DNA from 2 places in the Streptomyces johnsoniae genome. Region 2 is predicted to be linked to the other one. Evidence: riboswitches for the same ligand, from Rfam matches in the RefSeq annotation. Region 2 holds a riboswitch; the other holds the start of a gene.
The links. A riboswitch is a leader RNA that binds a small molecule or an ion and turns the genes downstream of it on or off. The one in region 2 is predicted to bind glycine.

Region 1: linked by a shared signal. The riboswitch ahead of gcvP (aminomethyl-transferring glycine dehydrogenase) and the one ahead of gcvT (glycine cleavage system aminomethyltransferase GcvT) in region 2 are both predicted to bind glycine.

What each region holds. Positions count from the first base shown of each region.
Region 1 is NZ_JAVREV010000004.1:65,194-80,159, reverse strand. It holds gene RM779_RS08535 (CDP-alcohol phosphatidyltransferase family protein) at 1-485, shown strand, start outside; gene RM779_RS08530 (mannose-1-phosphate guanyltransferase) at 621-3,116, shown strand; gene RM779_RS08525 (DUF881 domain-containing protein) at 3,181-4,086, shown strand; gene RM779_RS08520 (small basic family protein) at 4,083-4,415, shown strand; gene RM779_RS08515 (DUF881 domain-containing protein) at 4,420-5,193, shown strand; gene RM779_RS08510 (FHA domain-containing protein) at 5,352-6,056, shown strand; gene RM779_RS08505 (bifunctional nuclease family protein) at 6,136-6,609, shown strand; gene RM779_RS08500 (MerR family transcriptional regulator) at 6,753-7,355, shown strand; gene RM779_RS08495 (DNA polymerase IV) at 7,420-8,832, shown strand; gene RM779_RS08490 (PRC-barrel domain-containing protein) at 8,781-9,125, opposite strand; glycine riboswitch at 9,260-9,358, shown strand; glycine riboswitch at 9,360-9,476, shown strand; gene gcvP (aminomethyl-transferring glycine dehydrogenase) at 9,538-12,441, shown strand; gene RM779_RS08480 (hypothetical protein) at 12,513-13,082, opposite strand; gene RM779_RS08475 (glutamate--cysteine ligase) at 13,358-14,851, shown strand; gene RM779_RS08470 (CPBP family intramembrane glutamic endopeptidase) at 14,908-14,966, shown strand, end outside.
Region 2 is NZ_JAVREV010000001.1:245,157-260,122, forward strand. It holds gene RM779_RS01100 (hypothetical protein) at 1-13, shown strand, start outside; gene RM779_RS01105 (glycine-rich domain-containing protein) at 403-894, shown strand; gene RM779_RS01110 (hypothetical protein) at 965-1,171, shown strand; gene RM779_RS01115 (hypothetical protein) at 1,200-1,325, opposite strand; gene RM779_RS01120 (Dps family protein) at 1,529-2,002, opposite strand; gene RM779_RS01125 (enhanced serine sensitivity protein SseB C-terminal domain-containing protein) at 2,076-2,849, opposite strand; gene RM779_RS01130 (enhanced serine sensitivity protein SseB) at 2,927-3,694, opposite strand; glycine riboswitch at 3,840-3,929, shown strand; gene gcvT (glycine cleavage system aminomethyltransferase GcvT) at 4,101-5,222, shown strand; gene gcvH (glycine cleavage system protein GcvH) at 5,278-5,664, shown strand; gene RM779_RS01145 (L-serine ammonia-lyase) at 5,672-7,039, shown strand; gene RM779_RS01150 (GNAT family N-acetyltransferase) at 7,044-7,499, shown strand; partial or broken gene RM779_RS01155 (transcriptional regulator) at 7,530-7,760, opposite strand; gene RM779_RS01160 (zinc-dependent alcohol dehydrogenase family protein) at 8,004-9,026, shown strand; gene RM779_RS01165 (DUF5994 family protein) at 9,186-9,737, shown strand; gene RM779_RS01170 (STAS domain-containing protein) at 9,734-10,087, shown strand; gene RM779_RS01175 (hypothetical protein) at 10,117-10,719, shown strand; gene RM779_RS01180 (SDR family NAD(P)-dependent oxidoreductase) at 10,728-11,579, opposite strand; gene RM779_RS01185 (winged helix-turn-helix transcriptional regulator) at 11,658-12,056, shown strand; gene RM779_RS01190 (serine hydrolase domain-containing protein) at 12,144-13,346, shown strand; gene RM779_RS01195 (carbohydrate ABC transporter permease) at 13,378-14,211, opposite strand; gene RM779_RS01200 (carbohydrate ABC transporter permease) at 14,208-14,966, opposite strand, start outside.

The DNA of each region.
Region 1 (14,966 bases), on a different contig from region 2:
GGCCCGACCTGGACGTGTGGGCGCTGGCCGTGCTGGCCTTCAGCGGCGTCAGCGACTATTTGGACGGCAAGCTCGCCCGCCGGTGGAACCAGGTGAGCGCACTCGGCCGCGTGCTCGACCCGGCGGCCGACCGCCTCTACATCCTCTCCACACTCGTGGGTCTCACCTGGCGCGACATCCTGCCGCTGTGGCTCACCGGGCTCCTGCTCGCCCGGGAGTTGATGCTGCTGGTGGTGGTGTGGCGACTCGACCGGCACGGATATGCACCCCCACAGGTGAACTTTCTCGGCAAGGCGGCGACCCTCAATCTCATGTACGCCTTCCCGTTGCTGCTGCTCAGCGACGGTGGTGGCTGGCTCGCTACCCTCGCTGCTATTTTCGGATGGGCGTTCGCCGGCTGGGGTACAGCGCTCTACTGGTGGGCAGGGATGCTCTACGTGGTCCAGGTCCGCCGTCTCCTCAAGGCGGATGCCACGGCCGACTGAGCTCGCCCTGGCAGCGTCGCAGGGGCCTGGCGCCCGCATGTGCCGCAGTATTCCGGGGAGCCACCCCGGGCCCGGGCCCCTCCAGACGGGCGCAGTCGGAGTGACTGTCGACTCCCCAAGGAGGACACTTCCGATATGAAGGCCGTAGTAATGGCTGGCGGCGAAGGCACCCGGCTTCGCCCGATGACCGCGAGCATGCCCAAGCCTCTGCTGCCCGTGGCCAACCGCCCGATCATGGAGCACGTGCTCCGGCTGCTGAAGCGGCACGGACTCACGGAGACCGTGGTCACCGTGCAATTCCTCGCCTCCCTCGTGAAAAACTACTTCGGCGACGGTGAGGAACTCGGGATGGATCTCACCTACGCCCATGAAGAGAAGCCCCTGGGTACGGCCGGAAGTGTGAAGAACGCCGAGGACGCACTCAAGAACGATTCTTTTCTGGTGATTTCGGGGGACGCGCTCACCGACTTCGACCTGACCGATCTCATCCGCTACCACAGGGAGCGCGGTGCCCTCGTCACCGTCTGCCTGACGCGCGTGCCGAACCCACTGGAGTTCGGCATCACCATCGTCAACGAGGACGGACGCGTCGACCGTTTCCTGGAGAAGCCCACCTGGGGACAGGTGTTCTCCGACACCGTCAACACCGGCATCTACGTCATGGAGCCCGAGGTCTTCGACTACGTCGAGCCGGACGTCCCGGTCGACTGGTCGGGCGATGTGTTCCCCCGCCTCATGAAGGAGGGGAAGCCGGTCTACGGCTATGTCGCCGAGGGCTATTGGGAGGACGTGGGCACCCACGAGAGCTACGTGAAGGCGCAGGCCGACGTGCTCGAAGGGAAAGTCGACGTCGAGATCGACGGATTCGAGATCTCGCCGGGCGTGTGGATCGCCGAGGGCGCGGAGGTGCACCCCGACGCGAAGCTCAGGGGCCCCCTCTACGTCGGCGACTACGCGAAGATCGAGGCGGGCGCCGAAATCCGCGAGCACACCGTCATCGGGTCCAACGTGGTCGTCAAGGCCGACGCGTTCCTGCACCGGGCGGTCGTCCACGACAATGTGTACATCGGCCCGCAGACCAATCTCCGGGGCTGCGTCGTCGGCAAGAACACCGACGTGATGCGGGCCGCCCGCATCGAGGACGGCGCCGTCATCGGCGACGAGTGCCTCGTCGGCGAGGAGTCCATCGTCCAGGGCAACGTCCGGGTCTACCCGTTCAAGACCGTGGAGGCCGGGGCCTTCGTCAACACCTCGGTCATCTGGGAGGCGCGCGGCCAGGCCAATCTGTTCGGCGCCCGCGGCGTCTCCGGCATTCTCAACGTCGAGATCACCCCGGAGCTGGCCGTCCGGCTCGCCAGCGCCTACGCCACCACCCTGAAGAAGGGTTCCACCGTCACCACCGCCCGCGACCACTCCCGCGGTGCCCGCGCCCTGAAGCGTGCGGTGATCTCCGCCCTCCAGGCCAGCGCGATCGACGTGCGGGACCTGGAGAACGTGCCGCTGCCCGTCGCCAGACAGCAGACCGCGCGCGGCAGTGCGGGCGGCGTCATGATCCGCACCACCCCGGGCGTGCCCGACTCCGTCGACATCATGTTCTTCGACGAGCGCGGCGCGGACCTCTCCCAGGCGGGCCAGCGCAAGCTGGACCGCGTCTACGCCCGCCAGGAGTACCGCAGGGCCTTCCCGGGCGAGATCGGCGACCTGCGGTTCCCCGCCAGCGTCTTCGACGCGTACACGGGCTCCGTGCTGCGCGCCGTGGACACCACCGGCGTGGCCGAGTCCGGGCTCAAGATCGTCGTCGACGCCGCCAACGGCAGCGCCGGCCTGGTCCTGCCCAGCCTGCTCGGCCGCATCGGCGTGGACGCCCTCACCATCAACCCCGGCCTGGACGAGGCCAGGCCGACCGAGACCGCCGACGTCAGGCGCGCCGGACTCGTGCGCCTCGGCGAGATCGTCTCCTCGGCCCGCGCCGCCTTCGGCGTCCGCTTCGACCCCGTCGGCGAGCGTCTCGCCCTGGTCGACGAGCGCGGCCGCATCATCGAGGACCAGCGCGCGCTGCTGGTCATGCTGGACCTCATCGCGGCCGAGCGCCGCAGCGGGCGGGTGGCACTGCCGGTGACCACCACCCGCATCGCCGAGCAGGTCGCCGCCTACCACGGCACCCAGGTCGAGTGGACCACCACCTCGCCCGACGACCTGACCCGAGTCGCCCACAAGGAGGGCTCGGTCTTCGGCGGGGACGGACAGGGGGGCTTCATCGTCCCCGAGTTCTCGTCCGTCTTCGACGCCACGGCGGCGTTCACCCGGCTCATCGCCCTGGTCGCCCGCACCCAGCTCTCGCTCAGCCAGATCGACGCCCGCATCCCGCGGGCCCACGTGCTCCGGCGGGACGTCGCCACCCCCTGGGCCATCAAGGGACTGGTGATGCGCCGGGTCGTCGAGGCGGCGGGGGAACGCTCCATCGACACCACCGATGGCGTGCGCGTCGTCGAGCCGGACGGCAGGTGGATTCTCGTGCTGCCCGACCCCGCCGAGGCCGTCACCCACCTGTGGGCCGAGGGGCCGGACGACGCCGCCGCGCAGGAGCTGCTGGACACCTGGTCGACGGTCGTGGACAGCGCCGACCGCTGAGGACGAACGGGCCCGCAGCGGGCCCGATTCGGTCTCCTGAGTGGCGCGTGCGACGATGTGCGCCATGCCACAGCAGGAGCCCGGGCGACGTGTCCCGGCGCGCCCCGACGCCTCCATGTCGCTGCTGACCACCGTGATGAGCAACACCCTCGACGAGGGATACGCGGCGGCCGGGCGGCGGTCCGCCGGCCGGTCAGAGCTGCCGCGCACGCTGCGCGCCAGGCTCTGGCTGGCCGGCGGCCTCGCGCTGGCCGCCGTGGTGGTCACCCTGGGCGCCGCGCAGGCGCGCGAGGCGGAGCCCACCCTTGCCAGGGGCCGGGAGGAGCTGCTCGACCGCGTCGAGGCGCGCACCGCCGAGCTGGACGATCTCCAGGAGGAGGTCGACGCGCTGCGCGCGGACGTCGACGAGCGGCAGCGCGACGCCATCGGCGACGCGCGCTCTGCGGCGGGCGAGCTGACCGCGCTCCTGGCCGGCGCCACCGCCGTCACGGGGCCGGGGATCGAGCTGGTCGTGAACGACGCGGAGGGCGCCGCCCCCGGCGCCGGCGGCCCGCGCGACGCCGGCTTCGCCGACACCGGCCGGGTGCGCGACCGGGATCTCCAGCGTGTGGTCAACGGACTGTGGCAGGCGGGCGCCGAGGCGATATCGGTCAACGGCAGGCGCCTGACCGCCCTGTCCGCCATCCGGGCGGCGGGCGACGCCGTTCTCGTCGACAACAGGCCCCTCGCCCCGCCGTACACGCTGCTCGCGATCGGCCCGGGGGACGAGCTGGCGGCGGCCTTCCGGGCCACCGCGGAGGGCCGCTATCTGGACGTGCTGCGCGAGGACTACGGCATCAGGGCCGGTACCACCGTCCACGACAGGCTGGAACTGCCCGCCGCGCCCGGCCTCACCACGCACACCGCCGGACCCGCCGCCGCACCGGAAACACAGCCGGAAGATCAACCGGAAGAAGGGGGCGCGCCGTGATCGCCGTCCTGGGACTCGTGCTGGGGGTCGTGGTCGGGATTCTGACACGTCCGGTCGTTCCGGCCGGTCTGGAACCGTACCTGCCCATCGCCGTCGTCGCCGCCCTCGACGCGGTCTTCGGCGGGCTGCGCGCCATGCTCGACGGCCTGTTCGACGACAAGGTGTTCGTCGTGTCCTTCCTGTCGAACGTCACGGTCGCCGCCCTGATCGTCTTCCTCGGCGACAAGCTCGGCGTCGGGGCGCAGCTGTCCACCGGCGTCGTCGTGGTCCTCGGCATCCGCATCTTCTCCAACGCCGCCGCGATCCGCCGGCACGTCTTCGGGGCGTGAGCCGGTGACCGAGGAGGAGAGCGCGCCGCCGCCCGCCCCCGAGCCGGGCCGGGACCGCCCCACCGGCCGCGGCGCCCTGCGCGCCGGGCTGTGGCCGCCGCGCGCGACGCGCAGCCAGCTGCTCGCCGCCGTGCTGCTGTTCGTACTCGGGCTCGGCCTCGCCATCCAGGTGCGGGCCACCGGCAGCGAGGAGACGGCGCTGCGCGGCGCCCGGCAGGAGGACCTGGTGCGGATTCTCAGCGATCTGGAGGACCGCACCGCGCGGCTGGAGGAGGAGAAGAACGGCTTGGAGGAGCAGCGCACCGAGCTGGAGACCAGCTCCGACCAGGCCGAGGAGGCCAGGCGGCAGACGGAGGAGCGCGAACGGCAGCTCGGCGTGCTCGCCGGTACCGTCGCCGCCGAGGGCCCCGGCATCACGCTGCGCATCGACGATCCACTCGGGGCCGTCGAGGCGGATATGCTGCTCGACGCGGTGCAGGAGCTGCGCGCGGCGGGCGCCGAGGCCATCCAGATCAACGAGGTGCGGATCGCGGCGGGCACCTCTTTCGTGGACGAGAACGGCGGGGTGTTCGTCGATGGCGAGCCGGTGCGCGCACCGTTCCTGATCGCCGCCATCGGGCGGCCGCAGGACCTGGAGCCGGCGCTGAACATCCCCGGGGGCGTGGTGCAGTCCCTGGAGAACGAGCAGGCGGAGGTGTCGGTGGAGCGCCAGGAGAAGGTCGTCGTGGACGCCTTGCGATCGGCGGAGCAGCCTGACTACGCTCAGTCGTCACCGTGACGGAGCCGACGTCACGGGGGCTGCCACACTTCCGTGGCACTCGGTGAGGGAAACTGAACGGGGGCCGGGGACGTTGTCACGACGTCCTGTACGGCCGGTGAGAGACAATGGACCGGTCCCGTCCGACGAGGGCCGGGCTAGGCGCGAGGGGATCGCTGGTGAGCTTTTTCGCTAGATTGTTCGGCAGGCGTCGGAGCGGCGTGCACAGCGCCGCACGGAGCCGCGCCCGCCAACAAGGCGACCCAGCGACGGCGCCCGGCGGAGAGCCGGGGCGCCCGTTGTTCCGGGACGAGGTCGCCGGCCCCGGCGGCATAGGCTCCCAGGGGTCGGGACGGGAGACGGTCACCTGCTCCCGCTGCGGCCACAGGTCCGCCGCGACCAGCAGGTTCTGTTCCAACTGCGGCAATGGGCTGCGCCCGGGGCTCGAAGGCTCGTCCGAGACGACCTCCACCATTTCGATCTCGGGCCTTGAGGCGTACGAGGCCGAGGTCACCGGGCAGCACCCGGCGCCGGCGCTCTCGCCCGAGGCCCAGGCGGCGGTCGAGGCGCTGCCGCCTGGTTCGGCCCTGCTCATCGTGCGCCGCGGGCCGAATTCGGGGAGCAGGTTCCTGCTCGACGGGGACCTGACGACCGCGGGCCGGCATCCGCAGAGCGACATCTTCCTCGACGACGTGACGGTCTCGCGCCGTCACGTGGAGTTCCGACGCCAGCCCGACGCCAGCTTCACGGTGAGTGACGTCGGCAGTCTCAACGGCACCTACGTCAACCGGGAGCCCCTGGATTCGGCGGTGCTCAACAACGGCGACGAGGTACAGATCGGGAAGTACCGGCTGGTTTTCTTCGCCAGCAGGCAGGCGTTCTGACCTGCGAGCGTGGCCGCTCGCGCGCCGCACGGCGGTGCTCGACTATCCAAATGCACCGAGCACCGCCTAGGGTTGCTGTGTGAATCAGCTCGACGTCGTGGGCGTGCGGGTGGAAATGCCCAACAACCAGCCCATCGTGCTACTCCGTGAAGTCGGAGGCGACCGCTATCTCCCGATCTGGATCGGCCCGGGGGAGGCGACCGCCATCGCGTTCGCCCAGCAGGGGATGACTCCTGCCCGGCCCCTGACGCACGATCTCTTCAAGAACGTGCTGGAGGCGGTGGGGCAGGAGCTCAGCGCGGTACGCATCACCGACCTGCGCGACGGGGTCTTCTATGCCGAGCTCGTGTTCGCCAGTGGGGTAGAGGTCAGCGCCCGTCCTTCCGACGCGATAGCCCTCGCGCTGCGCGTCGGTACGCCGATCTACGGCAGCGATGCCGTACTCGACGACGCCGGGATCATCATTCCCGACGAGCAGGAGGACGAGGTCGAGAGGTTCCGCGAGTTCCTCGACCAGATCTCCCCCGAGGACTTCGGCACGAGCAGCCAGTAGCGGCGCGTGGCGATCGTTGACGCGCTGAGTGTGGATGCCTAGCGTCAATGGGGCATGTCTTGGGAGGAGCGCTGTGTGCGTGCTCATCGTGACAGCCGGTGAGCGACGAAGGCACGGTCGGGGCATGCGGAACGGAGGCCGGCGTGACAGGTAACGGCGACAGCAGAGCGGTGGGCGGGACATCCTCCCTCCCCGGCGCGCCGCCTCCACCGGGGCTGAGACCCTCCGCGGCCGGGCAGGACCGCGAAGCGCCGGACCGGCTCGGCTACCGGGGCCCGAGCGCCTGTGCGGCCGCGGGCATCACCTACCGGCAGCTCGACTACTGGGCCCGCACCGGGCTCGTGCAGCCCAGCGTGCGCCCGGCCCACGGCTCCGGCACCCAGCGTCTCTACAGTTTCCGGGACGTGCTGGTCCTCAAGATCGTCAAACGGCTGCTGGACGCCGGGGTTTCCCTCCAGAGCATCCGCACGGCCGTTCAGGCGCTGTGCTCCGCGGATCTTGCGGAGCTGTCGGACATGACCCTGATGAGCGACGGCGCCACCGTGTACCGCTGTGCCTCCCCCGAGGAGCTGGCCGAGCTGCTGCGCGGCGGCCGGGGCGTTTTCGGCATCGCCGTCGGCGCGGTGTGGAGCGATGTGGAGGGCGCGCTGGCCCAGCTGAGCGCCGAGCGGCTCGACACGGGCGAGCCCGTGCCCGTCGCCCACCCGGGCGACGAGCTGGCGCGCCGCAGGCACCGCACGGGCTGATCCGAAGCCGGGCCCGGGCAGACGTTCCCCCCGGCTTGTCAGACCCGTGGGGCACCATCGTTGTGTGAGAGGCCAGCCTACGGTTCTGCACCTCGACATGGACGCCTTCTACGCCTCGGTGGAGCAGGCGGCCAAGCCGAGCCTGCGCGGCAAGCCCGTGATCGTCGGCGGCCTCGGGCCGCGCGGCGTGGTCGCCACCGCCTCCTACGAGGCCAGGCGGTTCGGCGTGCACTCGGCGATGCCCATGGCGCAGGCGCGCCGCCTGTGCCCGCATGCCGCGTTCCTGGTGCCGCGCTTCCAGATCTACCGGGCGATCAGCGAGACGGTGATGGGCCTGCTGGCCGAGCTGTCACCGCTGGTCGAGCCGCTGAGTCTGGACGAGGCGTTCGTCGATCTGGCGGCGGGCGGCACGGCCGCGTCCGCGGAGGAGGCGCGGCGCACCGGCGAGCGGCTGCGCGCCGCGATTCGCGAGGCCACCGGCGTGACCGGTTCTGTGGGCCTGGCAGGCTCCAAGATGCTGGCCAAGATCGCCTCCGAGCAGGCCAAGCCGGACGGTCTTGTGCTGATCCGCCCCGGCACGGAGCGCGAGCTGCTCGCGCCCATGCCCGTGCGCACGCTGCCCGGCGTCGGCCCGGCCACCGCGGAGGTGCTGCGCAGGGCGGGCATCACGACCGTGGGCGAGACGGTGCAGGCGGGCGAGGCCGAGCTGCTGCGGCTGCTCGGCAAGGCGCACGGCGCCTCGCTGTACCTCATGGCCCGCGGGGTCGACGAGCGGCCCGTGGTCGCGGACCGGGACACCAAGTCCGTCTCCGTGGAGGACACCTTCGACGTCGACGTCACCGACCGGGCCCGCATCCGGTTCGAGGTGGCCGGGCTGGCGGACCGCTGCACGCGGCGCCTGCGGGCGGCCGGCCGCTCGGGGCGGACGGTGGTGCTGAAGGTCAGGCGCTACGACTTCACCACGCTCACCCGTTCCGAGACGCTGCGCGGCCCCACGGACGACCCCGAGGTGGTCCAGGAGGCGGCCCGGCGGCTGCTGGAGGGCGTGGACACCACGGAGGGCGTCCGGCTGCTCGGTGTGGGCGTCAGCGGTCTTGCCGACTTCACCCAGGAGGATCTGTTCGCCCAGGCGCTCCAGTCATCGCGCGCGCCGGAGCAGCCGGCCGCCGAGCCCTCGCCCGGCGGTGCGCCCGCGCCGCGGCCGGTCCCGCGGACCACCGACTGGCTGCCCGGGCTCGATGTGACGCACGAGCGGTTCGGTCCCGGCTGGGTCCAGGGGAGCGGCGTCGGCCGCGTCACGATCCGTTTCGAGCGCCCCGATTCGCCGCCGGGCCGAGTGCGCACGTTCCTGGTGGATGACCCGGAGCTGACCGGCGGCGAGCCGCTGCCCCTGGTCGAGCGGGCGGCCCCGCCGGGCGGCGGGAGTCAGGCGGACAGCGTGTCGTCCGGGCCGAGCCGGGGGACGTCGAGGCCGTAGTGGTGGTACAGCTGGAGCTCCTGCTGGGGGGAGAGGTGGCGGCCCACGCCGAAGTCGGGGGCGTCCCTGATCAGGGAGCGGGGGAAGGGGACGCACAGCGTGTCGTCCACCAGCTCGCTCGGTTCCAGCGGAACGAACGCGTCGCGGCTGAAAAGGCCGGTGCGCACGGCCGCCCATTCGGGTGCCCCGGTGGCGTCGTCGAGATACACCTCATCCACAGTGCCGATCTTGGTGCCGTCGCGGTCGAACGCCTTGAGGCCGATCAGACTGCGCGGGTCGATGTCGGTCTGCACGATTCCTCCAACTGATCACCACTGGTCCCGGAAGGTCTCCACGACCTACGAAAAGGCACAATCCGCGGACTGGCCAGTCGAGTGGCACCCGGGCCACCGGAACCACCCCCGCTGGTACCCTCAAAGACGGTTGACAACCTCGTGCGGGAGAGTCCCGGTGCCGACCAGGCCCCGGGCGCCGAAGGAGCAACTCCTCCCCGGAATCTCTCAGGCCCCTGTACCGCGCGGGGATGACCACTCTGGAAAGCAGGGTGACGGGGGAGCGACGCTCCCCGGGTTCCCTCACCGACGGTGCAAGCCGGTCACGTGTGTGACGCGGTGAAGCTCTCAGGTCGACATGACAGAGGGGGAGGCAGCCAGGCGCCGGCGCCTGGCACCCCCGCAGGTCGCCGCGACCAGGAGGAGCCTCCCGATGACCGCTCGCCGCACCCCGTTGTCCGCCCTTGAGCAGGGCACTCCCTTCGCTGCCCGGCACATCGGGCCCGACGCGCAGGACCAGGCCAAGATGCTGGCCCACGTCGGCTTCGGCTCCCTGGACGAGCTGACCGCCGCCGCGGTGCCCGAGACGATCCGCACCACCGAGGCGCTGCGGCTGCCCGAGGCGCGCGACGAGGCGGGCGTGCTGGCCGAGCTGCGCGCTCTCGCCGCCAGGAACACGGTGCTGCACTCCATGATCGGCCTCGGCTACCACGGCACGTTCACCCCGCCCGTCATCCTGCGGAACGTCATGGAGAACCCGGCCTGGTACACCGCGTACACGCCGTACCAGCCGGAGATCTCGCAGGGCAGGCTGGAGGCCCTGCTCAACTTCCAGACCGTCGTCGCCGACCTCACCGGGCTGCCCACGGCCGGTGCGTCCCTGCTCGACGAGGCGACCGCCGCCGCCGAGGCGATGGCACTGTCCCGCCGGGTCGGCAAGGTCAAGGGCGGGGTCTTCCTCGTCGACGCCGACTGCCTGCCGCAGACCATCGCGGTGGTGCGCACCCGCGCCGAGCCGACGGGGGTGGACGTGCTGGTCGCGGACCTCGGTGACGGCATTCCGGCCGAGGCCGCGGAGCGCGGGGTCTTCGGCGTTCTCGTGCAGTACCCCGGGGCCTCCGGCGCCGTGCGCGACTTCCGCGGCCTGATCGAGGAGGCGCACGGCCTCGGCGCGGTCGTCACGGTGGCCGCCGACCTGCTCGCCCTGACGCTCCTCACCTCGCCGGGGGAGCTGGGCGCCGACATCGCGGTCGGCTCCAGCCAGCGGTTCGGCGTCCCGATGGGCTTCGGCGGCCCGCACGCGGGCTTCATGTCCGTGCGGAACACCTATGCCCGCAGCCTGCCCGGGCGTCTGGTCGGCGTCTCCCGGGACGCGGCCGGGGCACCGGCTCACCGCCTCGCGCTCCAGACGCGGGAGCAGCACATCCGCCGCGAGAAGGCGACGAGCAACATCTGCACCGCACAGGTGCTCCTGGCCGTGATGGCCGGCATGTACGCGGTGTACCACGGGCCGGACGGGCTCGCCGCCATCGCCCGCCGCACCCACAGGTATGCCGCGCTGCTCGCGGCCGGGCTGCGCGATGGCGGCGTGGCGGTCGTGCACGACTCCTTCTTCGACACCGTCACGGCCCAGGTGCCAGGCCGGGCGGCGGAGGTGGTGGCGGCGGCCCGCGAGGCCGGGGTGAACCTGCGCCTGACCGATGCCGACCACGTCGGCGTCTCGTGCGACGAGACCACGGGACGCGGCCAGCTCGCCGCGGTCTGGGCGGCGTTCGGGGTGGCGGGTGACGCGTTCGGCATCGACGCGCTGGACGCGCGCACGCCGGACGCGCTGCCCGAGCAGCTGCTGCGAGGCGACGACTACCTCGCGCATCCGGTCTTCCACCGGTACCGTTCGGAGACCGCGATGCTGCGTTATCTGCGGCGGCTCGCCGACCGCGACTACGCGCTGGACCGGGGCATGATCCCGCTGGGCTCGTGCACCATGAAGCTGAACGCGACGGTGGAGATGGAGCCGGTCACCTGGCCGGAGTTCGCCGCGCTGCACCCGTTCGCGCCCCTCGAACAGGCCGAGGGCTACGTCGCGCTGATCCGGGAGCTGGAGGAGCGGCTGGCCGAGGTCACGGGCTACGACAGCGTCTCGCTCCAGCCGAACGCCGGCTCCCAGGGCGAGCTGGCGGGCCTGCTCGCCGTGCGCGCCTACCACCGGGCGGCCGGGCAGCCCGGCCGGACCGTCTGCCTCATACCGTCCTCCGCGCACGGCACCAACGCCGCGAGCGCCGTCATGGCCGGGATGCGGGTCGTCGTGGTCGCGACCGGCGAGAACGGCGATGTGGACGCCGATGACCTGCGGGCCAAGATCGCCGCACACGCGGACGAGCTGGCCGTGCTGATGGTCACCTACCCGTCCACGCACGGGGTGTTCGAGGAGGACATCGCGGATATCTGCGCGGCCGTGCACGACGCGGGCGGGCAGGTGTACGTGGACGGTGCCAATCTCAACGCGCTGGTCGGCCTGGCCAGGCCGGGCCGGTTCGGTGCGGACGTCTCGCACCTCAACCTGCACAAGACGTTCTGCATCCCGCACGGCGGCGGCGGTCCTGGCGTCGGCCCGGTCGCGGTGCGTTCCCACCTCGCGCCCCACCTGCCCGGCCACCCGCTCCAGCCCGCCGCGGGACCCGTGGGCGGCGGCACGGGTCCGGTCTCGGCGGCGCCGTGGGGCTCGGCGGGCATCCTGCCGATCTCGTGGGCGTACGTGCGGCTGATGGGCGCGACGGGGCTGCGCCGCGCCACGCAGGTCGCGGTACTCGCCGCCAACTACGTCGCCAAGCGGCTGGAGCCGCACTACCCGGTGCTGTACGCGGGTCCCGGCGGGCTGGTGGCGCACGAGTGCATCATCGACGTGCGGCCGCTGACGAAGGCGACCGGCGTCAGCATCGACGATGTCGCCAAACGGCTGATCGACTACGGGTTCCACGCGCCGACCATGTCGTTCCCCGTGCCGGGGACTCTCATGATCGAGCCCACGGAGAGCGAGGATCTGGCAGAGCTGGACCGGTTCTGTGAGGCGATGATCGCCATTCGTGCCGAGATCGACCGCGTCGGGTCGGGGGAGTGGCCGAAGGACGACAATCCGCTGGCCAACGCCCCGCACACCGCGGCCCAGCTGAGCGGCGAGTGGCCGCACCCGTACACCCGGCAGGAGGCCGTTTTCCCGACCGGGGCCCAGGACCAGCGGGCGGGCAAGTACTGGCCGCCGGTCCGGCGCATCGACGGCGCCTTCGGGGACCGCAATCTGGTCTGCTCCTGCCCGCCGGTGGCCGACTACGCGGACTGAACGCCGGGCACGAGGGCCGGGGCCGGTTCGCGCCGTTGCGGCCCGGCCCCGGACGTTTGGGTGGTGAGCGGTCAGCTCGCCAGCCCGACGGGCGCGAGCCGGGTGCTCAGCACCGGAAGCAGCACGTCGGTGCGGACCGCCCGGTCAGCGGCGATCCCGGGCGGCGCGGGGGCCAGCGGGATGAGCAGGTCCTGCGGCTGAGGGCTGCCCTCGGCGGGGTCCGCGGCCGGGTCGGAGTGCAGCCAGAGCGTCAGCATGTACAGCTCCGGCACGGACAGCAGGCGCGGCTGGTAGGGCGCGGGCAGCGACTCGGCCAGCCGCACGGCCCGTTCCGTCGACGCGATGTACGGGCCCTCGCAGAAGTGCGAGAACGCCCAGCCCTCCGGTGTGCGCGCGGTTTCCGCCGCGCCGACGGCCCGGCCGTCGCGCGTGAGCAGGAAGCGCCAGCCGGTCAGCCGGGCGTCGGGCGGCGCGGCGGACCCGGTCACCGGCGACAGCCGGTGCACGGGCAGCGGAAGGGCCAGGTCCAGGGCGCCGTGGTCGAGGTACAGCGGATGCGGTGCCCGCCTCGTTGCGGGGTGAAGCGCCGTACGGATGCTGCGCTCGGCGGCAGCGGGAGCCGTCGGGTTAAGCACGGGCATGATGGGTCGCCTCTCGCTTCGGAGTAGGTCGCCTCTTGATAGGGAGACACGCCGTGCCGGATTTTATACGCGGCTTGTTGTCCCTACGTTTCAAGTAGCCCACCCGCGAGGTTTCGGCAAGGGGGAAATCCGGTCGCCGCGGCGACCGCCGGAGCGGCGATTATTCCAGGGGAATATGCCCTGATGGTGAGGCTGCGGCGCGCGGGACATGCGTGCCGTCCCGGCCACCTGGGCAGGATCGAGCCCATGACACCGCTCGACCGAGGAGGTGCCCCATGGGAGAGAAGGTCGTCGCCGACCGCTTCGATCTGGCCGCACGGCAGCGGTTCAGGGCCCGGCTGCACGCGTGTCTCGACGCCCTCGGCGCGCTGCTGCGCGAGGACCGCTTCGAGGGGCCGCGTGACCAGATCGGTCTTGAGGTGGAGCTGTGCCTCGCCGACTCCGACGGTTCGCCCCGAATGGTCAACGATGAAGTGCTGTCCCGAATGGCGACCCGCGATTTCCAGGCGGAGCTCGGACAATTCACCCTCGAACTCAATATGGCGCCCCGACGGCTGTCCGGGCGGGTGTTCGACGATCTGGCCGAAGAACTGCGCATCGCCCTGGGCTATGCCGACCGAATGGCCGCGGAATTCGATGCGCGGTTGGTGATGACCGGAGTGCTGCCGACGATCACCGCTGAGCAGATGGCGCCCGATACGTTCTCCCCGGACGACCGTTACATGCTGCTGAACGATCAGATCATGGCGTCGCGCGGGGAAGCGATCACCCTGGACATCACCGGCGCCGAGCGGCTGCGCGGGACCTTCGAGTCCATAGCCGCCGAATCGGCGTGCACCTCGGTGCAGTTCCACCTCCAGACCACGCCGGAACGATTCGCCGACACCTGGAACGCCGCGCAGGCCGCGACCGCCGCGCAGGTCGCCGTCGGTGCGAACGCCCCGTTCGTCTTCGGCCGCGAGCTGTGGCACGAGTCGAGACCCCCGTTCTTCCTCCAGGCCACCGACAGCCGCCCGCCCGAGCACGCGGCCCAGGGCGTCCGCCCGCGGGCCTGGTTCGGCGAACGCTGGATCGACTCGGTCAGCTGCCTGTTCGAGGAGAACGTCCGCTACTTCCCCGCTCTGCTCCCGCTGTGCGGCGAGGAGGACCCGCTGGAGGTGCTCGCGTCCGGCGGCGTGCCGCGGCTGTCGGAGCTGATCCTGCACAACGGCACGGTGTACCGCTGGAACCGGCCGGTGTACGCGGTCACCGGCGGCGTCCCGCACCTGCGCGTGGAGAACCGCGTGCTGTCCACCGGGCCCACGGTCACCGACACCGTGGCCAACGCCGCGTTCTACTACGGGCTGGTGCGCGCGCTGGCGGACGACCCGGAGCCGGTGTGGCGGCGGATGCCGTTCGCCACCGCGGAGGAGAACTTCCTCGCGGCCTGTCGGCACGGCATCGACGCCGAACTGAGCTGGCCGGAGCCGGGAGCGGGCGCCCCCAAGGCGTGGCCCGCCGCCGAACTGGTCCGCCGGCGGCTGCTGCCGCTGGCCGCCGACGGCCTCGACGCCTGCGGCGTCGCCGCCGCTGACCGTGACCACTACCTCGCCGTGATCGAGGGGAGGTGCCGCCGCCGCGTCACCGGAGCGGGCTGGCAGACTCGGGTCTACCACCAGGCGGTGGCCGATGGAGCGGACCGGACGAGCGCACTGCGCGATCTCGTCCGGCGGTACAGCGAACTGGCGCGGTCGGACGCTCCCGTGCACAGCTGGCCGGACGAGGGCTGACGCCCCCGGGGCCCGCGCACGGGCGCACGGCGGCGGTGCGCGGACGGGAGGCGGCGTTGGGGCCGGAGCAGGCGACGAAGGCGGCCACGGGCGGCGCGGGACGGCGCTCCCGCCG
Region 2 (14,966 bases):
GGACACCCCCTGAAACTGCGCTGCCCCCGACACCCGCCCCCGCGGCAGCCCGACACCATGGCGGCGGGGCCCATTCTCCCCTCGCGCGCAGCGGGGCCGCCCGGTCGCAGAGCCGGGCAGCCCCGAACCAACCGTGCGCGAGGGGAACGCCCGCCCCGCGCACGGGGCCCACGGGGCGGGCAACCAGCACCGACCGACGAGGAGAAGCGCATGGGCGCCTGCCCCGAGGGCGGCAGCCTGAACGTGCGCCGCCTATTTTCCACAGACGGGCGCGTGCCCTGCCAGTGCAGGGACTGCCGTCACACCTGGATCAGTTGACTCCCGCCCCGGCGCTCTCGCCTGGACAGCCGAGCGCCGGAGGCGGGCCCGCAACACCCCAGCAACCAAGAAGGGAACACCGGAATGAGCACTACCACCGTAGCGCCCCGCACCGGGCGCGACTTACTAACGGACCGCGAGTTCGCGGCCGTCACGGCGACCGTGCGGGGCAACAACCCCGGCATGCGCGAGCCGCTGGCCCAGCGCATCGTCTCCCAGGGCGCGGCGTTCGTCGGCGCTGCCGCCGTCACCGAGCACACCATCTCCCCGTCGCGCACGGTGGATGAGGGCTGGCATGCCCTGATCCTGCACACCCGCATCTACCAGCGGCTGTGCGACCGTGCGGGCCGGTTCGTGCACCACGTGCCCCAGGCCCCGGACTCCGGACGGTTCGACACGGCCTGGCGGGACCGGGCCATGGACGCGATCCGCGCGGCTGGGTTCGAGGTCGACGAGGAGTTGTGGCGACCTCCCGGGGACCGCACAGTCGACGTGGCCGCGCAGTGCCAGCACCGGCCGCCCACGTGCGATGACGCGCCGTGCGAGGCCCAGGACTGCGACGCGTCACCGAACTGATGCCACCCACACGAGCGGTGCACCCGCCGTTTCCTCTCCCAGGCGCGGGCCGCGACCGTACAGTGCGGCCATGACCGATCCCACCGATCCCGAGGAACAGCACCGGCAAGGCGTGAATGCCGCGGCCGTTTTCGAGCTGCACTGGCAGAAAGTACTCCGTCGGCGAAGCCGGAAGCCCCGATGGGCGCGTACCTGCCCCGGGACACTGATCGTCATGGCCACCGGGAACGGCCCGGTGACTGTTCCCTGTGTGTGCTGCCAGGGCGGCAGCTCCTGACCTGACGGACAGCGCAACGCCCCGGCCGTCACCGCGGCGGCCGGGGCTCCTGTACGAGGTCGGCCAGGTCGACGCCGAGGGCACCGGCGATACGGATGAGCCAGCCGAGGTGAACTGAGGTGGCGCCGGGAGAGCCGGCGGGGGCGGGGCCCACGGTTGCCCGCCCTTCCGCGGTGCCCACACAAAGGCCCCGACCGCCCTTTTCAGGGTGGCCGGGGCCTCGCTGCGTTCCGGTTTCCTTCCGGTCGGGCGGCGGATTCCGGTTTTCTTCCGTCACATTTCGGGGAGTGACGGAACGCCGTGTCACATGTCGTGACTGCTGTTTTCCCAGGTCACCACGCCGAGACGGTGGCGGTCTCAGGACTCGTTCTCGGCCTGGAACATCCAGTGGTGCTTCTCCAGCTCCTTCGTGAGCTGGATCAGTACGTCCTCGGTGACGGAGTCGACCGGGCCGACCTCGTCCAGGCGCTCGCGCATGCGGACGATGACCGCGCCCAGCGCGTCCACCATCGTGCGGACGGCCTCGGTGTCCTGCTGCCAGCCGTCGGCGACCTTGCCGATCCCGGTGGCCGCCGCGACCGTCGAGGCGCGGCCGTCCGGGGAGAGGCCCAGGGCCGCGGCGCGCTCGGCCACCGTGTCGGAGTGGGAGCGCGCGGTGTCCACGACGTCGTCGAGCTGCAGGTGCACCGAGCGGAACCGGGGGCCGAGAACGTTCCAGTGCGTCTGCTTGGCGATCAGGGAGAGATCGATCAGATCCACCAGCGCGCCCTGGAGCGCCTCGCCCACCGTCTTCAGCGTGGCCTCCGGCAGCGTGCTTTTGATGGCGTACATGCGGGCGTCCCCTCTCCTGTGTCTGTGAACGTGACGGGTAACCCGGAAAGGCCGCCCGAAACCGCCCAGGGACTCAGTACGGGCGCGGGTAGCCGTAGCCGTGCCGGCGGGGCGGGGCGGGGCCCGAGCCGTCGCCGGGTGCGTCCCGGTCGTAGAACGGGCGGGCGTTGGCCCGCAGCCACATCGCGACGGGGTCGAACGCGTCGGCCATCGCGACCGTGCCGACCGGCAGGCCCTCGGGCACCGCGGTGATCGCCCGGCTCATCATCTGCCGCACGGCCTCCGCCGTCTGTTCCGCGGTGTCGTCCACGTCCAGGCCGATCACGAGGTAGGCGGGGCCGACCGCGGGGCGCACCCACGCACGGCGCAGGCTGCGCAGCGCCGGCGTGCGCCGGGCGTGCAGCGTGAGTTGCGCGTAGAACGCGTCCGCGCGGATGCTGGGTTCGCTGATACGCAGCGGGCCGGCGGGCAGCCGGTCGAGGCCGCCGGCGATGCGGCGCAGGTCCAGCCACGGGATGCCGAGGCCACCGCTCTCCGCGTGCGGGTTGAGCCACAGGCCCCAGTGCTCGGGGTAGAGGGCCGCGGCGATGTCGCGGCCGGCGACCACCTCGTGCGCGCGCGTCCAGCCGCTCGCGGTCAGCTCCCGTTCCGAGGTGACGCACGGCGCGTAGCCGTGCCCCGCCACGTCCACGCTGCCGTACTGCGCGTCCGGCTCACCGGGGCGGCCGTGCCACAGCAGCATCAGAACCTCGCTGGTGGCGAGCGCGCCGAGCAGCTTCTCGTAGGTGTCGAGGCGGTCGGGGGTGATCCGGGGCAGCAGCTCCTCGACGCCCTCTTCCGCACTCACCTGGTCCGGACCTCCTCGCGCCCCTCGGATGCACTGTGCCCGGCAGCCGCCCGTCACATGCCCCTCACCGAGGGCGCTTAGACGTCACGCGTGTAGAACGGCTGCACACATTCCCGCAGCCAGTCCACCACGGGGTCCTCGGCCGCATCCAGCATGACGAGTTGCACCGGCCAGGCGACCGGTCGCGCGGCGAGCGCGCGCCCCAGCGCATCGCCGGCGGCCGCGCGCCCTTCCTCGTCCGGCGCGTCCAGCTCCACGCCGATGAACAGGCTCGGCGGCGCTCCCTCGGCGCTGGCGAGGCCGCGGCGGGCGGTCCTGACCTGCCACACCTGCGCCAGCTCGGCCGCCGCCGCGTTCAGGAAGTCGACCGGCTCGCTCTGCCAATCCGGCTGGAACAGACGCATCCGCGCGCCGGAGGGCACACCGGGCGTGCGCCGGCCCGGGGTGGAGCGGCACAGCTCCGCCACGGCGGCGGGCGGCACCGGAACGCCGACCGTGCCGCCCGGGTTGACGGCGATGCCGACCTGCGGCGGCAGCCCGCGGGCGAACTGCCAGGCGGGCGCGACACTGAACGGAAGGTGCGAGGCGCCGCCGAGGTGCAGCTGCTCCGCGGAGCTGAACACCGGGACGTACACGCCGCCGTTCAGCTCGATGGTGGGCAGGTCGAGGGTGCGGCTCTCCGGCCCGCCGCCCTCGGGCAGCGGGACCCACACGGCGCTGCGGGCCAGGGTCTCAAGCAGGCGCGGGGCGGCGTCGTTGGCGCCGAGGGCACCGGCGAGCGTCTCCTCCAGCTCGTTGCTCGGCCAGCCGCCCCCGTAGCCGGGGCCCTGCCGCGGAACACTCATCTCGTTCGACCACCATCTCATCAGGTCCGGGAACGCCGCCCCAGACCTTAGTACGGGCGGCGATCGGGGACGGGGCGGGCGGCCTGCCGCCCCGGTCCGTGCGATGATGTGTCCGCAGCACGACACAACCGCATACCTGGCCGTTCGACCACGCGCGGGAGAGTCCCCGGTCACCGGGGCGCCGAAGGAGCAAGTCCTCCCTTGAATCTCTCAGGCCCCGCACCGCGCGCGGGAGGCGAATCTGAAAAGCGGGCCGCCCACGTCGGCGCGGCCCCACCCACGGTGCAAGCCGCCGCCCGCCAGGGCCGCGGCGAACCTCTCAGGTGCCGATGACAGATGGGGAGGGCCCGGAAGCCTTACGCCCCCTGCCCTTCTGCCGCTGCCCATCGCCTCCTGGAGACCGCCCATGACGGACGTCACCCCCCGGACGACGGCGCTCGACGCCGTGCACCGCGCTCTCGGCGCCACCCTCACCGACTTCGCGGGCTGGTCGATGCCGCTGCGCTACGGCAGCGAGCGGGCCGAGCACCAGGCGGTGCGCTCCGCCGCGGGCCTGTTCGACCTCTCCCACATGGGCGAGCTGACGGTGACCGGGCCGCAGGCGGGCGCGCTGCTCGACCACGCGCTCGTCGGCCGCCTGAGCGGCCTGGCGGTGGGCCGGGCCCGTTACACCATGATCTGCGATGCCGCGGGCGGCATCCTGGACGACCTGATCGTCTACCGGCTCGCCGACGCGGAGTACCTGCTGGTCGCGAACGCGGCCAACGCGCAGACCGTGCTGGACGCGCTGGGCGCACGCCGAGGGGCGTTCGACGCCGAGGTGCGCGACGACCGCGCGGCGTACGCGCTGATCGCCGTCCAGGGCCCGGCCGCCTCCGGCATCCTCGGGCGCCTGACCGACGCCGACCTGGCGGGCCTGAAGTACTACGCGGGCCTGCCAGGAACGGTCGCGGGCCGCCACGCGCTGATCGCCCGCACCGGATACACCGGCGAGGACGGCTTCGAGCTGTTCTGCGCACCGGCCGACGCCGAGCCGCTGTGGCAGGCGCTCACCGAGGTCGGGCGGCCCGACGGGCTGGTCCCCTGCGGCCTCGCGTGCCGCGACACGCTGCGGCTTGAGGCCGGCATGCCGCTGTACGGGCACGAACTGTCCACCGCCACCACCCCGTTCGACGCCGGGCTCGGACGGGTGGTGAAGCTCGACAAGCCGGGCGGCTTCGTGGGCCGCGAGGCCCTGGCCGCCGCGGCGGAGCGGGCCGCGGCCGGACCGCCGCGCGCGCTCGTCGGGCTCGTGGCCCGCGGCCGGCGCGTGCCGCGCGCCGGGTACGCGGTGGTGAACGCCGCGGGCGCCCCCGTCGGCGAGGTCACCTCCGGCGCGCCGTCGCCGACCCTGGAGCGGCCGATCGCCATGGCGTACGTGGACCCGGAGTTCGCCGCGCCGGGCACCGAGGGCGTGTGCGTGGACATTCGCGGCAGCCGCGAGCCGCACGACGTCGTGGCGCTGCCGTTCTACCGTCGCCAGAAGTAGTCCCGAGTAATCGCACAAGCTGAAGACAACCGCGATCTCCCAGGAGAGCCACCCCATGAGCAACCCCCAGCACCTGCGCTACAGCAAGGAACACGAGTGGCTGACCGCCGCCGAGGACGGCGTCGCCACGGTCGGCATCACCGAGTACGCGGCCACCGCGCTCGGCGATGTCGTGTTCGTCCAGCTGCCGGAGACCGGGTCCGCCGTCACCGCGGGCGAGCCCTGCGGCGAGCTGGAGTCGACCAAGTCCGTCAGCGACCTGTACGCCCCGGTGTCCGGCGAGGTCACCGAGGTCAACCAGGACGTGGTGGACGACCCGGCCCTGGTCAACTCCGCGCCGTTCGAGGGCGGCTGGCTGTTCCGCGTGCGCCTGGACACCTCGGCGGGCGAGCCGGAGGGCCTGCTGTCCGCCGACGAGTACACCTCCTTCACCAGCGAGTGAGCACGCCGTGGCCCTCTCCGCCTTCGACCTGTTCAGCATCGGCATCGGCCCCTCCAGCTCGCACACCGTCGGCCCGATGCGCGCCGCCGGGATGTTCGTCCGCAGGCTGAAGAACGAGGGGCTGCTGGCCCACACCGCCGCCGTGCACGCCGAGCTCTTCGGCTCGCTCGGCGCCACCGGGCACGGCCACGGCACGCCGAAGGCGGTGCTCCTCGGCCTCCTCGGCCACACGCCCGACACCGTGGACACCGACCGCGCGGACGAGGAGGCGGAACGGGTACGCGGCGAGCGTTCCCTGCCGCTGCTCGGCGTCCACCCGGTCCCGTTCGACCAGGACACCGACCTGGTGCTGCACCGCCGCCGCGCCCTGCCGTACCACGCGAACGGCATGACGCTGCGCGCGGACGACGGCGCGGGCCGCCCGCTGCTGGACAAGACGTACTACTCGGTGGGCGGCGGCTTCGTCGTCGACCATGACGCGGTCGGCGCCGACCGCATCCGGCTGGACGACACCGCGCTGCGCCACCCGTTCCGCACCGGCGACGAACTGCTGCGGATGACGCGGGAGACGGGCCTGTCGGTGTCCGGCCTCATGCTGGAGAACGAACGGGCCTGGCGCACCGACGCCGAGATCCGCGCCGGGCTGCTGCGCATCTGGGAGGTGATGGCCGCCTGCGTCGACCGCGGCCTGCGCACCGAGGGCATCCTGCCCGGCGGCCTGAAGGTCCGCCGCCGCGCCGCGGCCTCCGCGCGCCGCCTGCGCGGCGAGGGCGACGGGGCGGCGCTCGCGATGGAGTGGGTCACGCTGTTCGCGATGGCGGTCAACGAGGAGAACGCGGCGGGCGGGCGCGTGGTGACCGCCCCGACGAACGGCGCGGCCGGCATCGTGCCCGCCGTGCTGCGCTACTACGTCGACTACGTGCCGGGCGCCGACGAGGAGGGGATCGTCCGCTTCCTGCTGGCCGCCTCGGCGATCGGGATGCTGTTCAAGGAGAACGCGTCGATCTCCGGCGCCGAGGTCGGCTGCCAGGGAGAGGTCGGCTCCGCCTGCTCGATGGCGGCCGGCGGCCTCGCCGAGGTCCTGGGCGGCAGCCCCGAGCAGGTGGAGAACGCCGCGGAGATCGGCATCGAGCACAATCTGGGCCTGACCTGCGATCCGGTGGGCGGCCTCGTGCAGATTCCGTGCATCGAACGGAACGGGATGGGCGCCGTCAAGGCGATCACCGCCGCCCGCATGGCCCTGCGCGGCGATGGCCGGCACCACGTGTCGCTGGACAAGGCGATCAAGACAATGAAGGACACCGGGGCCGATATGAGCGTGAAATACAAGGAAACGGCCCGCGGCGGCCTCGCGGTGAACATCGTCGAGTGCTGACTCGATGTTGATCAGAGCGGCGCGGGCCGAGGAGGCCGGGGCGTTGAGCGAGCTGGCCCTTCGTTCGAAGGCGTACTGGGGCTATAGCGATGCCTTTATCGCCGCTTGCCGCGAGGAGTTGCGCCTCCACCCCGGCGACATCGAACGCCGGCGGACCACCGTGGCGGAACGGGAGGGCCGCGCGATCGGGTTCGCGACCCTCGACGGTGAGCCGCTGGAGGGTGAGTTGGGGATGCTGTTCGTGGACCCGCTCGCCATCGGGCAAGGTGTCGGCCGTCGCCTGTTCGACCACACCCTCGATGTGGCACGCGGCCTCGGCTTCACCCGCCTGATCCTCGGCGCCGACCCCAACGCGGAGCCCTTCTACCGCCGGATGGGGGCGGTACGTGTCGGCTCGGAGCCTTCCGGATCGATTCCCGGCAGAGAGCTTCCCCTGATGGCGGTGGACCTGAGGGTTTGACGAACGCCGAGCCGGGCTGCCGGGTGCGGTGAGCCGGAGGGCGGCGGCGATAGCCTCCAGGACGGCGGGTGAGACACCGGCGAGGTGGCCGCGTCCGACCTTGGCGTAGCACTCGACGCCGACGTCGGCGAGGGCGGCGACTTCGCTGCGCCGCAGGCCGGGGACGCGGCGTTCGCCGCCGGTGGGCAGTCCGGCCTGCTCGGGGGCGACCTTGGCTCGCCGCGAGACGGGGAACTCGCGGACTTCCTGGCGCTTGTCCAGGTCATCGACGGTACGCCCGCCCGGCTGTGCGAGGGACGCACTGCTGGTGCGCCCCTCGGCGGAACCTCCCTCGACGCCGACGGCCGCGCTTCCCTGGACAGCGTGCCGCCCGACGAGTGGCATCGCGCCGACACGCCGCGTGCGCGAACCGTACCTGTCCCCGGCCGCCCTTAGCTGTCCAGGACCGGACCCGGCCGCCGTGCCGGGGCCCGGCACGCGAGCGAACGAGGAAGAGGGATCATCATGCGCGCTGCTGTGCTGCACGCTCCCGGCGACGTCCGGGTGGAAGAGATCGGCGACCCGACGATCACCGCGCCGACGGATGCGGTCATCCGGGTGTCGGCGGCCTGCGTCTGCGGTTCGGACCTGTGGCCCTACCGCGGCACCGAGCCGATTCAGGCGCCGATGCCGATGGGGCACGAGTACGTCGGAGTCGTCGAGGAGGTCGGCAGCGACGTCCGCACCGTGCGGCCCGGGCAGTTCGTCGTCGGCACGTTCGTCGCCGCCGACGGCACCTGCGAGATCTGCCGCTCGGGATACCCCTCCTCCTGCGTGAACCGCGTGTTCATGGCCCAGGTCGGCACCCAGTCAGAACGCGCCCGCATCCCGCACGCCGACGGCACCCTCGTGGCCACCCCTGGCACGCCCGAGGAGGACCTGATCCCCCACCTCCTGGCCGCCTCCGACGTGCTGGGCACCGGATGGTTCGGCGCGGTGGCCGCCGAGGCCGGGCCGGGAAAGACCGTCGCGGTCGTCGGCGACGGCGCGGTCGGCCTGCACGCCGTGCTGGCCGCCCGGCAGCTCGGCGCCGAGCGGATCATCGCGGTGAGCCGCCACGAGCCCCGGCAGAAGCTCGCCCGGGAGTTCGGCGCCACCGACGTCGTCACCGCACGCGGCGACGAGGGCGTCGCCGCGATCAAAGAACTGACCGGCGGTCTTGGCGCCCACTCGGTCGTCGAGGCCGTCGGCACCCAGCAGTCGATGCAGCAGGCGATCCGCTCCACCCGCCCGGGCGGCCACCTCGGCTTCGTGGGCGTCAACCACGACGTCACCCTCAGCGGCGAGGAACTGTTCTTCTCCCAGATCCACCTCCACGGCGGCCCCGCCCCGGTCCGCCGCTTCCTGCCCGAGCTGATCGACCTGATCTGGCAGCGGAAGATCCACCCCGGCAAGGTCTTCGACCTCACCCTCCCCCTCGACCGGGCCGCCGAGGCGTACCGGGCCATGGACGAACGCCGCGCCATCAAAGCCCTGCTGCGCGTGTGACGCCCGCAGCCGCCCACCGCGGCTGTCCGCAGCGACGGTGGCGCCGTACAGTGGTGGTATCGAGAGTTTGTCGTACGTCGGCTTTCATGCGGGCGCCGTTCTCGACGAAGGAAAATGCCGGCCTTCGCCCCAGGCGGTGGCCGGAGACGGGTTCGTCCCATGTCAGCGACAACCGATCGCCCCACATTCCCCTCGGGGCGTGCTGATGCCCTCCCTGCTCGACTGGCCCTGAAGAGCCCGGATGCTCCGCGAGAGCTGCTGGACGGGGCATGGTGGCCTCGTTCCCGGGAGCTGTCCCGGGAGCTTCCCGCGCTGGCCGCCGTACTGGACCCGTTGTGGGGCAGGATCACCCGTGTCGCCGTGAACCCCCGCCACTGGCCGGTCGTTCCGCGCAAGGTGCCGGTCGGGCGGCACGTGATCAAGGTGGGCTGGTTCGCGGCGGAACTGGACCCGCACATGCTCCTGCTGCTCTCCTTCCGCGTCGGCCGCTGGGATCTGCTGGTGATTCCTCCGGAGACCAGCGCGCACTCGGCGGAACGGCTGATGGCCGCGGCGCGCGACGCGTCAGGGCCACCCCGCACCGCGAGCGCGCTCATGGCCGACGAGACGGCCCACCCGGAGCTGCTGACGGTGTGGGAGGACGAGGGCGGCGCCGTCCCGCCGGAACGCCCGCGCGCCGGACGGCACCACGAGCGGCGGGGCCCGGCGTGACAAGCGACCTCGCGCGTCCCGGGCGGACCGGCGTCCCGCTGCGCGTGTCCCACCGCCGGAGAGCCGACCGGGCCCCGATCACGCTGACGGGCGACATCGGCGTCGCGTCCTCGGCACTGCTCCGCGACGGCATCCACCTGATCGACGCCGGCCTGGCCGGCGTCACCTTCCGCGACTGCGCCGGGGTGAACGCCGCCCTCACCGCGTCCCGGCGCGCGGCGACGGCGGGCGCCGTGCTGCGCCTGCACTGCCCGGACGTCCGCGCCGGGCCGGTGCCGCCCGGACGGTTCTCCGGAGGCGCGGGCCGACCATGGCGGCCGGGCCGCGCGGCGTGCGGGAGTGTGTGGTGAGGCCGCCTGCCCGGCCCGGGAAGCGGCCCGTGTCCGCGACGTCCCCTGCCCGCCTGCGCCGGCTCAGCCGCTGGCAGGCCGAAGGGATGCGGGAGGATCTCGCGGATCTGTACGCGGAGTCCACGACGGCAGGCACCGACGTGGACTACCGGAGCCGGGAAGACTTCTTCCGGCGCCTCGCCGAGGATGTCAGGCAGCCGGGGTTCGGCATGCTCATCGCGGAGACGACCACCCTGGCGGGGTGCGCTTTCGGCTTCCCGGTGGGGCGTGGCAGCTCCTGGTGGCACGGGTTCGACGGCCCGCTGCCGCCGGATGTCGAGCACCTCACCGCTTCGGGGCGGGTGTTCTCGATCACCGCGATCGTGGTCCATCCGCGGGAGCGCGACCGCGGGCTCACCGAACGGCTTCAGAAGCGTCTGTTCGCCGATCACCAGGTCTCGTTGGGCGTCACCCTGGTGGACCGCGCCGATGAGTACGCCGTGCGGGCTTTCGCGGCCCTCGGCTGGCGGCAGATCGGCGAGCTCCGCCGCCCGACGGGCCCGGCGGTTCTCCGGGTCCTCGCCCTTGACCTCGGGAACGCGCGGTCCGCCGCGCCCGGCCAACTCGGACGGCACGACAGCACGCAGGGGTGAGGCCCCGTTCAGGCACTCGGTGCCGGGCCGGGACGGGTACGGCTCAGCAGCTCCTCGGTGCGCTCCGCGAGGCGGGCCGCGTCGGCCGGGTCGAGGGTCTTCAGCGACAGCGGAACGTTCCGGCCGCGGTCGACGGCGGTCAGCGGTTCCGCGGGCGGCCGGTCGATCCAGTCGACGACAGGGCGGGCCGAGTCGGCCACCGGGCGGCCGAAGAACCGGCCCAGCAGCCGGATCGAGCCACGGACCAGCGGGTTGCCGTGGGCGTCGGCGCCACTGCGGGTGAAGCCCGGGTGGTACAGGACGTAACGGGCCCGGCCGCCGGCCGCCGCGAAGGCCACGCCGAGCAGGTCGTTGGCCCGCCCGGCCTGGAGCTGGGCGCGCACCTGGCCGTAGCGGCGGGTCAGTTGCAGGTCGTCCCAGTGCATCCGGCCCGCGGTGTTGCCGACCCCGGCCACGTTCACGACGACGGGGGTCTCGGCGGCGTCGAGCAGGGGGCGCAGGCGGTGGGCGAGCAGGTGGCGGCTCAGGTAGTAGAGGGCGAAGGTGAACTCCAGCCCGTCCGGGGTCTCCCGCCGTTTGACGCTGACGCGGTTGGCGAACAGCGCCAGCGCGTCCACGGCCTCGTGGTGCCCGGCGATCTCGGCCGCGACCCGCTCGACCTCGGCGATGGAGGACAGGTCCGCCCGGATGAACCGCAGGTCCCGGTGCCCGGCCAGGTCGAGCAGCGCGCGCCCTCTGGACTCGCTGCTGCCGATCACGGTGACGCGGTCGCCGCGCGCCAGCCGTTCCAGCGCGGTCGCCCGGCCCATGCCGGCGGTACCGCCGCTGATGATCACGTTCTTTCGTGCCGGGACCGGCATGGTGTCCTCCGCATAGGCTCGTCGATCGGCCGGTCCATCGTCGGCCGCGGCCTCGGAAGCGGGAAAGAAGGCACTTTGATGTCAGGTACGCACAGCGATGTTCCCTCGGTGCTCGCGCACGAACTGCCGCGTCCCGTGCCGCTGGACGAGCTGGCCGCCTGTCCGGTCGGGGAGGTGTTCCGGCGGGTGGGCGACAAGTGGAGCATGCTGCTGATGATCCTGCTCGGGCACCGCCCGTACCGGTTCAACGAGTTGCACCGCGCCGTCGAGGGCATCAGCCAGCGCATGCTGACCCGCACGCTGCGCGGTCTGGAGAACGACGGCCTGGTGCGGCGCGAGGTGTTCCCGACCGTGCCGCCCGGCGTCGAGTACAGCCTGACGCCGCTGGGCCGGTCGCTGCTCGAACCGCTGTCGGCGCTGGCGGACTGGGCGGTGCGGCACGGGTCGGCGCTGGGCCGCGCCCCGGAACCGCGCTGACCGGCCGGGTCCTGGGGGTAACCCCACCGCGTACCCGGTGGGTTGCCGCATGGTGGGCCGGTGGCGCCGGGCGGCAGGGTGAGCGGCATGAAGGATATGACGAGGACGAAGGGCCGCGCCGGGCGGGCGGTGGCGTGCGGCATCGCGGTGGCGGTACTCGCGACGCTCGCCGGGCCGGCCGCGGCCGGCGGAGCGGCGACGGACCCGCGCGAGGGCGACGGGGACCGGCTGCGGCAGGACGTGGCGGCGATCACGGCGGCCGGCGTGACCGGCGTTCAGGCGCGGGTGACGGGGGCCGACGGACGCGTGCGCACCGCGACCGCGGGTGTCGCGGACCTCCGCACCGGGCGGCCGGTCCCGCCGAACGGATACTTCCGGATCGGCAGCACCAACAAGACGCTCGTGGCCACCGTCCTGCTGCAACTCGCGCGCGAGGGCGCGCTGTCGCTGGACGACACCGTGGCGGAGTGGCTGCCCGGCGTCGTCGAGGGCAACGGCCACGACGGCAGCCGCATCACGCTCCGCGCGCTGCTCCAGCACACCGGCGGCGTGTACGACGGCAACTACCCCAGCCGCGGCGGCTCCGCGGCCGACTACTACGCGAACCGGTACGACGTGCACACGCCGCAGGACATCGTGGCCGCGGCCATGCGCCACGCGCCGGACTTCCCGCCCGGCGAAGGCTGGAGCTACTCCAACACCGGCTACGCGGTGCTCGGCATGGTCATCGAACAGGTCACCGGACGGGCGTGGCACGAGGAGGTGAACGACCGCATCCTGACGCCCCTCGGCATGCGGCACACCATCTGGCCGGGCCTCTCCCCCACCCTGCCCCACCCGCACGCACACGGCTACACCCGTTTCGCGCCAGGCGAGGACCTGGTGGACACCACCGAGCTGATCGACGCCGACGCCTCGGGCGGCTACCTCTCGACGACCGCCGACCTGGACCGGTTCGCGCGGGCGCTGTTCGACGGCACGCTGCTCGACGAGGCCGAACGGGCGGAGCTGACGCGCACCGTCGCGCTCGGCGAGGACGACACCCCCTGGCCAGGGGCCCGTTACGGTCTCGGCGTGTTCTCGCGTCCGCTGCCCTGCGGCGGCACCGTGTGGATTCCCAGCGGCGACCAGATCGGCTACAAGACCAGGATCGGCGTCACCGCCGACGGGCTGCGCAGCGTCGTGGTGTCGATGTCCACCCAGCTCCAGGACTCGGCCGACAGCGCCCTGCGCCAGGAGTCCGCCGCCACCGAGCTGATCGACAACGCCCTGTGCGAGGACGGCGGCTGACAGGCCCCCGGGACCAGCGGCGCCGTCCGGCTCACTTCACGGCGCCGCTGGTGATGCCCGAGACGATGCGCCGCTGGGCGATGACGAAGACCGCGATCATCGGCAGGCTCATCAGTACGACGTAGGCGAAGACGAGGTGCCAGTTGTTCAGGTACAGCTGCGCGCTCGCCACTTGGTAGAGGTTGATCGGCAGGGTGGCGGCGTCGCCGCCGCCGAGCACGAAGAACGCGTAGAAGATGTCGCTCCAGGCGTACAGCATCACCATGATCGTCGCGGTCGCGATGACCGGGCGCAGCAGCGGCAGGATGATGCGCAGGAACACCCGGAGCGGGCGGGCGCCGTCCACCCGTGCCGCCTCCTCAAGTTCGAAGGGGATGCTGCGAATGAAGCCGGTCATGAAGAAGATCGCCGTGGAGAGGTACATCGCCGTGTAGACCGCGATCATGCCGGGCCGCGTACCGGCGAGGCCGAGCTGGCGCAGTTGCAGCACGATGGTGATGATGGCCGGCGGGAGCAGCAGGCCGCTGATGCAGACGGCGTACGCGGCGGCGACGAGCCGCCCGCGGCGGCGGGCGAACACCCAGGCCGCGGCGGCGCCGAGGCACAGCACGAGCACCACGGAGGGAACGATGACGAGCAGGCTGTTGACGAAGCCGCGCAGCATCTCGCCCTCGCTGAAGGCGTCCGCGTAGTTGGCGCCGGGCTGCCAGTCGCCCGGCGGGTCCAGGTTCGGGCGGACGGCCTCGCCCTGGGGTTTGGCTGAGGTCGCCAGGACGAGCCAGAGCGGGATGCCGACGGTGACGAGCGCGAGGACGACCACGAGCGCCGGGCGCCCCAGGCGCCAGTAACGGCCGGGGCGGTTCACAGTAGTTCCTCCCTGCGGCGCAGGCCGGTGATGAGTGGGATCGCCATGGCGATGACCACGAGGAACAGCACGAGGCTCATCGCGGACGCCTGGGCGTACAGGCCCTGTCCGAAGACGCGGAACATGTAGATGTTCATGACCTCGGTGGAGGCCGCCGGGCCGCCCGCCGTCGTGGCCTGGACGATGTCGAAGGTGTTCATCGAGCCAAGCAGCGAGGTCGTGACGTTGAACGTGACGGCCGGCGCGAGCATGGGGAAGCGGACGGACCTGAACATCCGCCACGGCCCCGCACCGTCCGCGCGCGCTGCCTCCGTGACCTCGTTCGGGATGCCCTTGAGGCCCGCGAGGTAGATGAGCATGGCGAGCCCCATCCACTTCCAGCCGTGGATGACGGCGACCAGGACGACGGTCCACGTGGTGTCGCCCAGCCAGGGGACGGACGTTCCGAGCAGGTCGTTCACGGCGCCTTCGGTGTTGAGCAGCGCCTGGAAGACGTAGCCGACCGCGAGCGCCGAGATCAGCACCGGCAGGAAGAACACGGCGCGGAAGAAGCGGTTGAAGCGCGTGTCCTTCTCCAGCAGCAGCGCCAGCAGCAGGCCGAAGAGGTTCTGGAAGAAAGCGGCGAGCAGCGCGTACGTCAGCGTCACGCGGATGGCCCGCCACAGCGTTCCGTCGTCGAGGACGGCGCGGAAGTTGTCCAGGCCGGCGAAGCCGATCTCGCTGTGGTAGGCGGACCAGTCGGTGAACGGGTACCA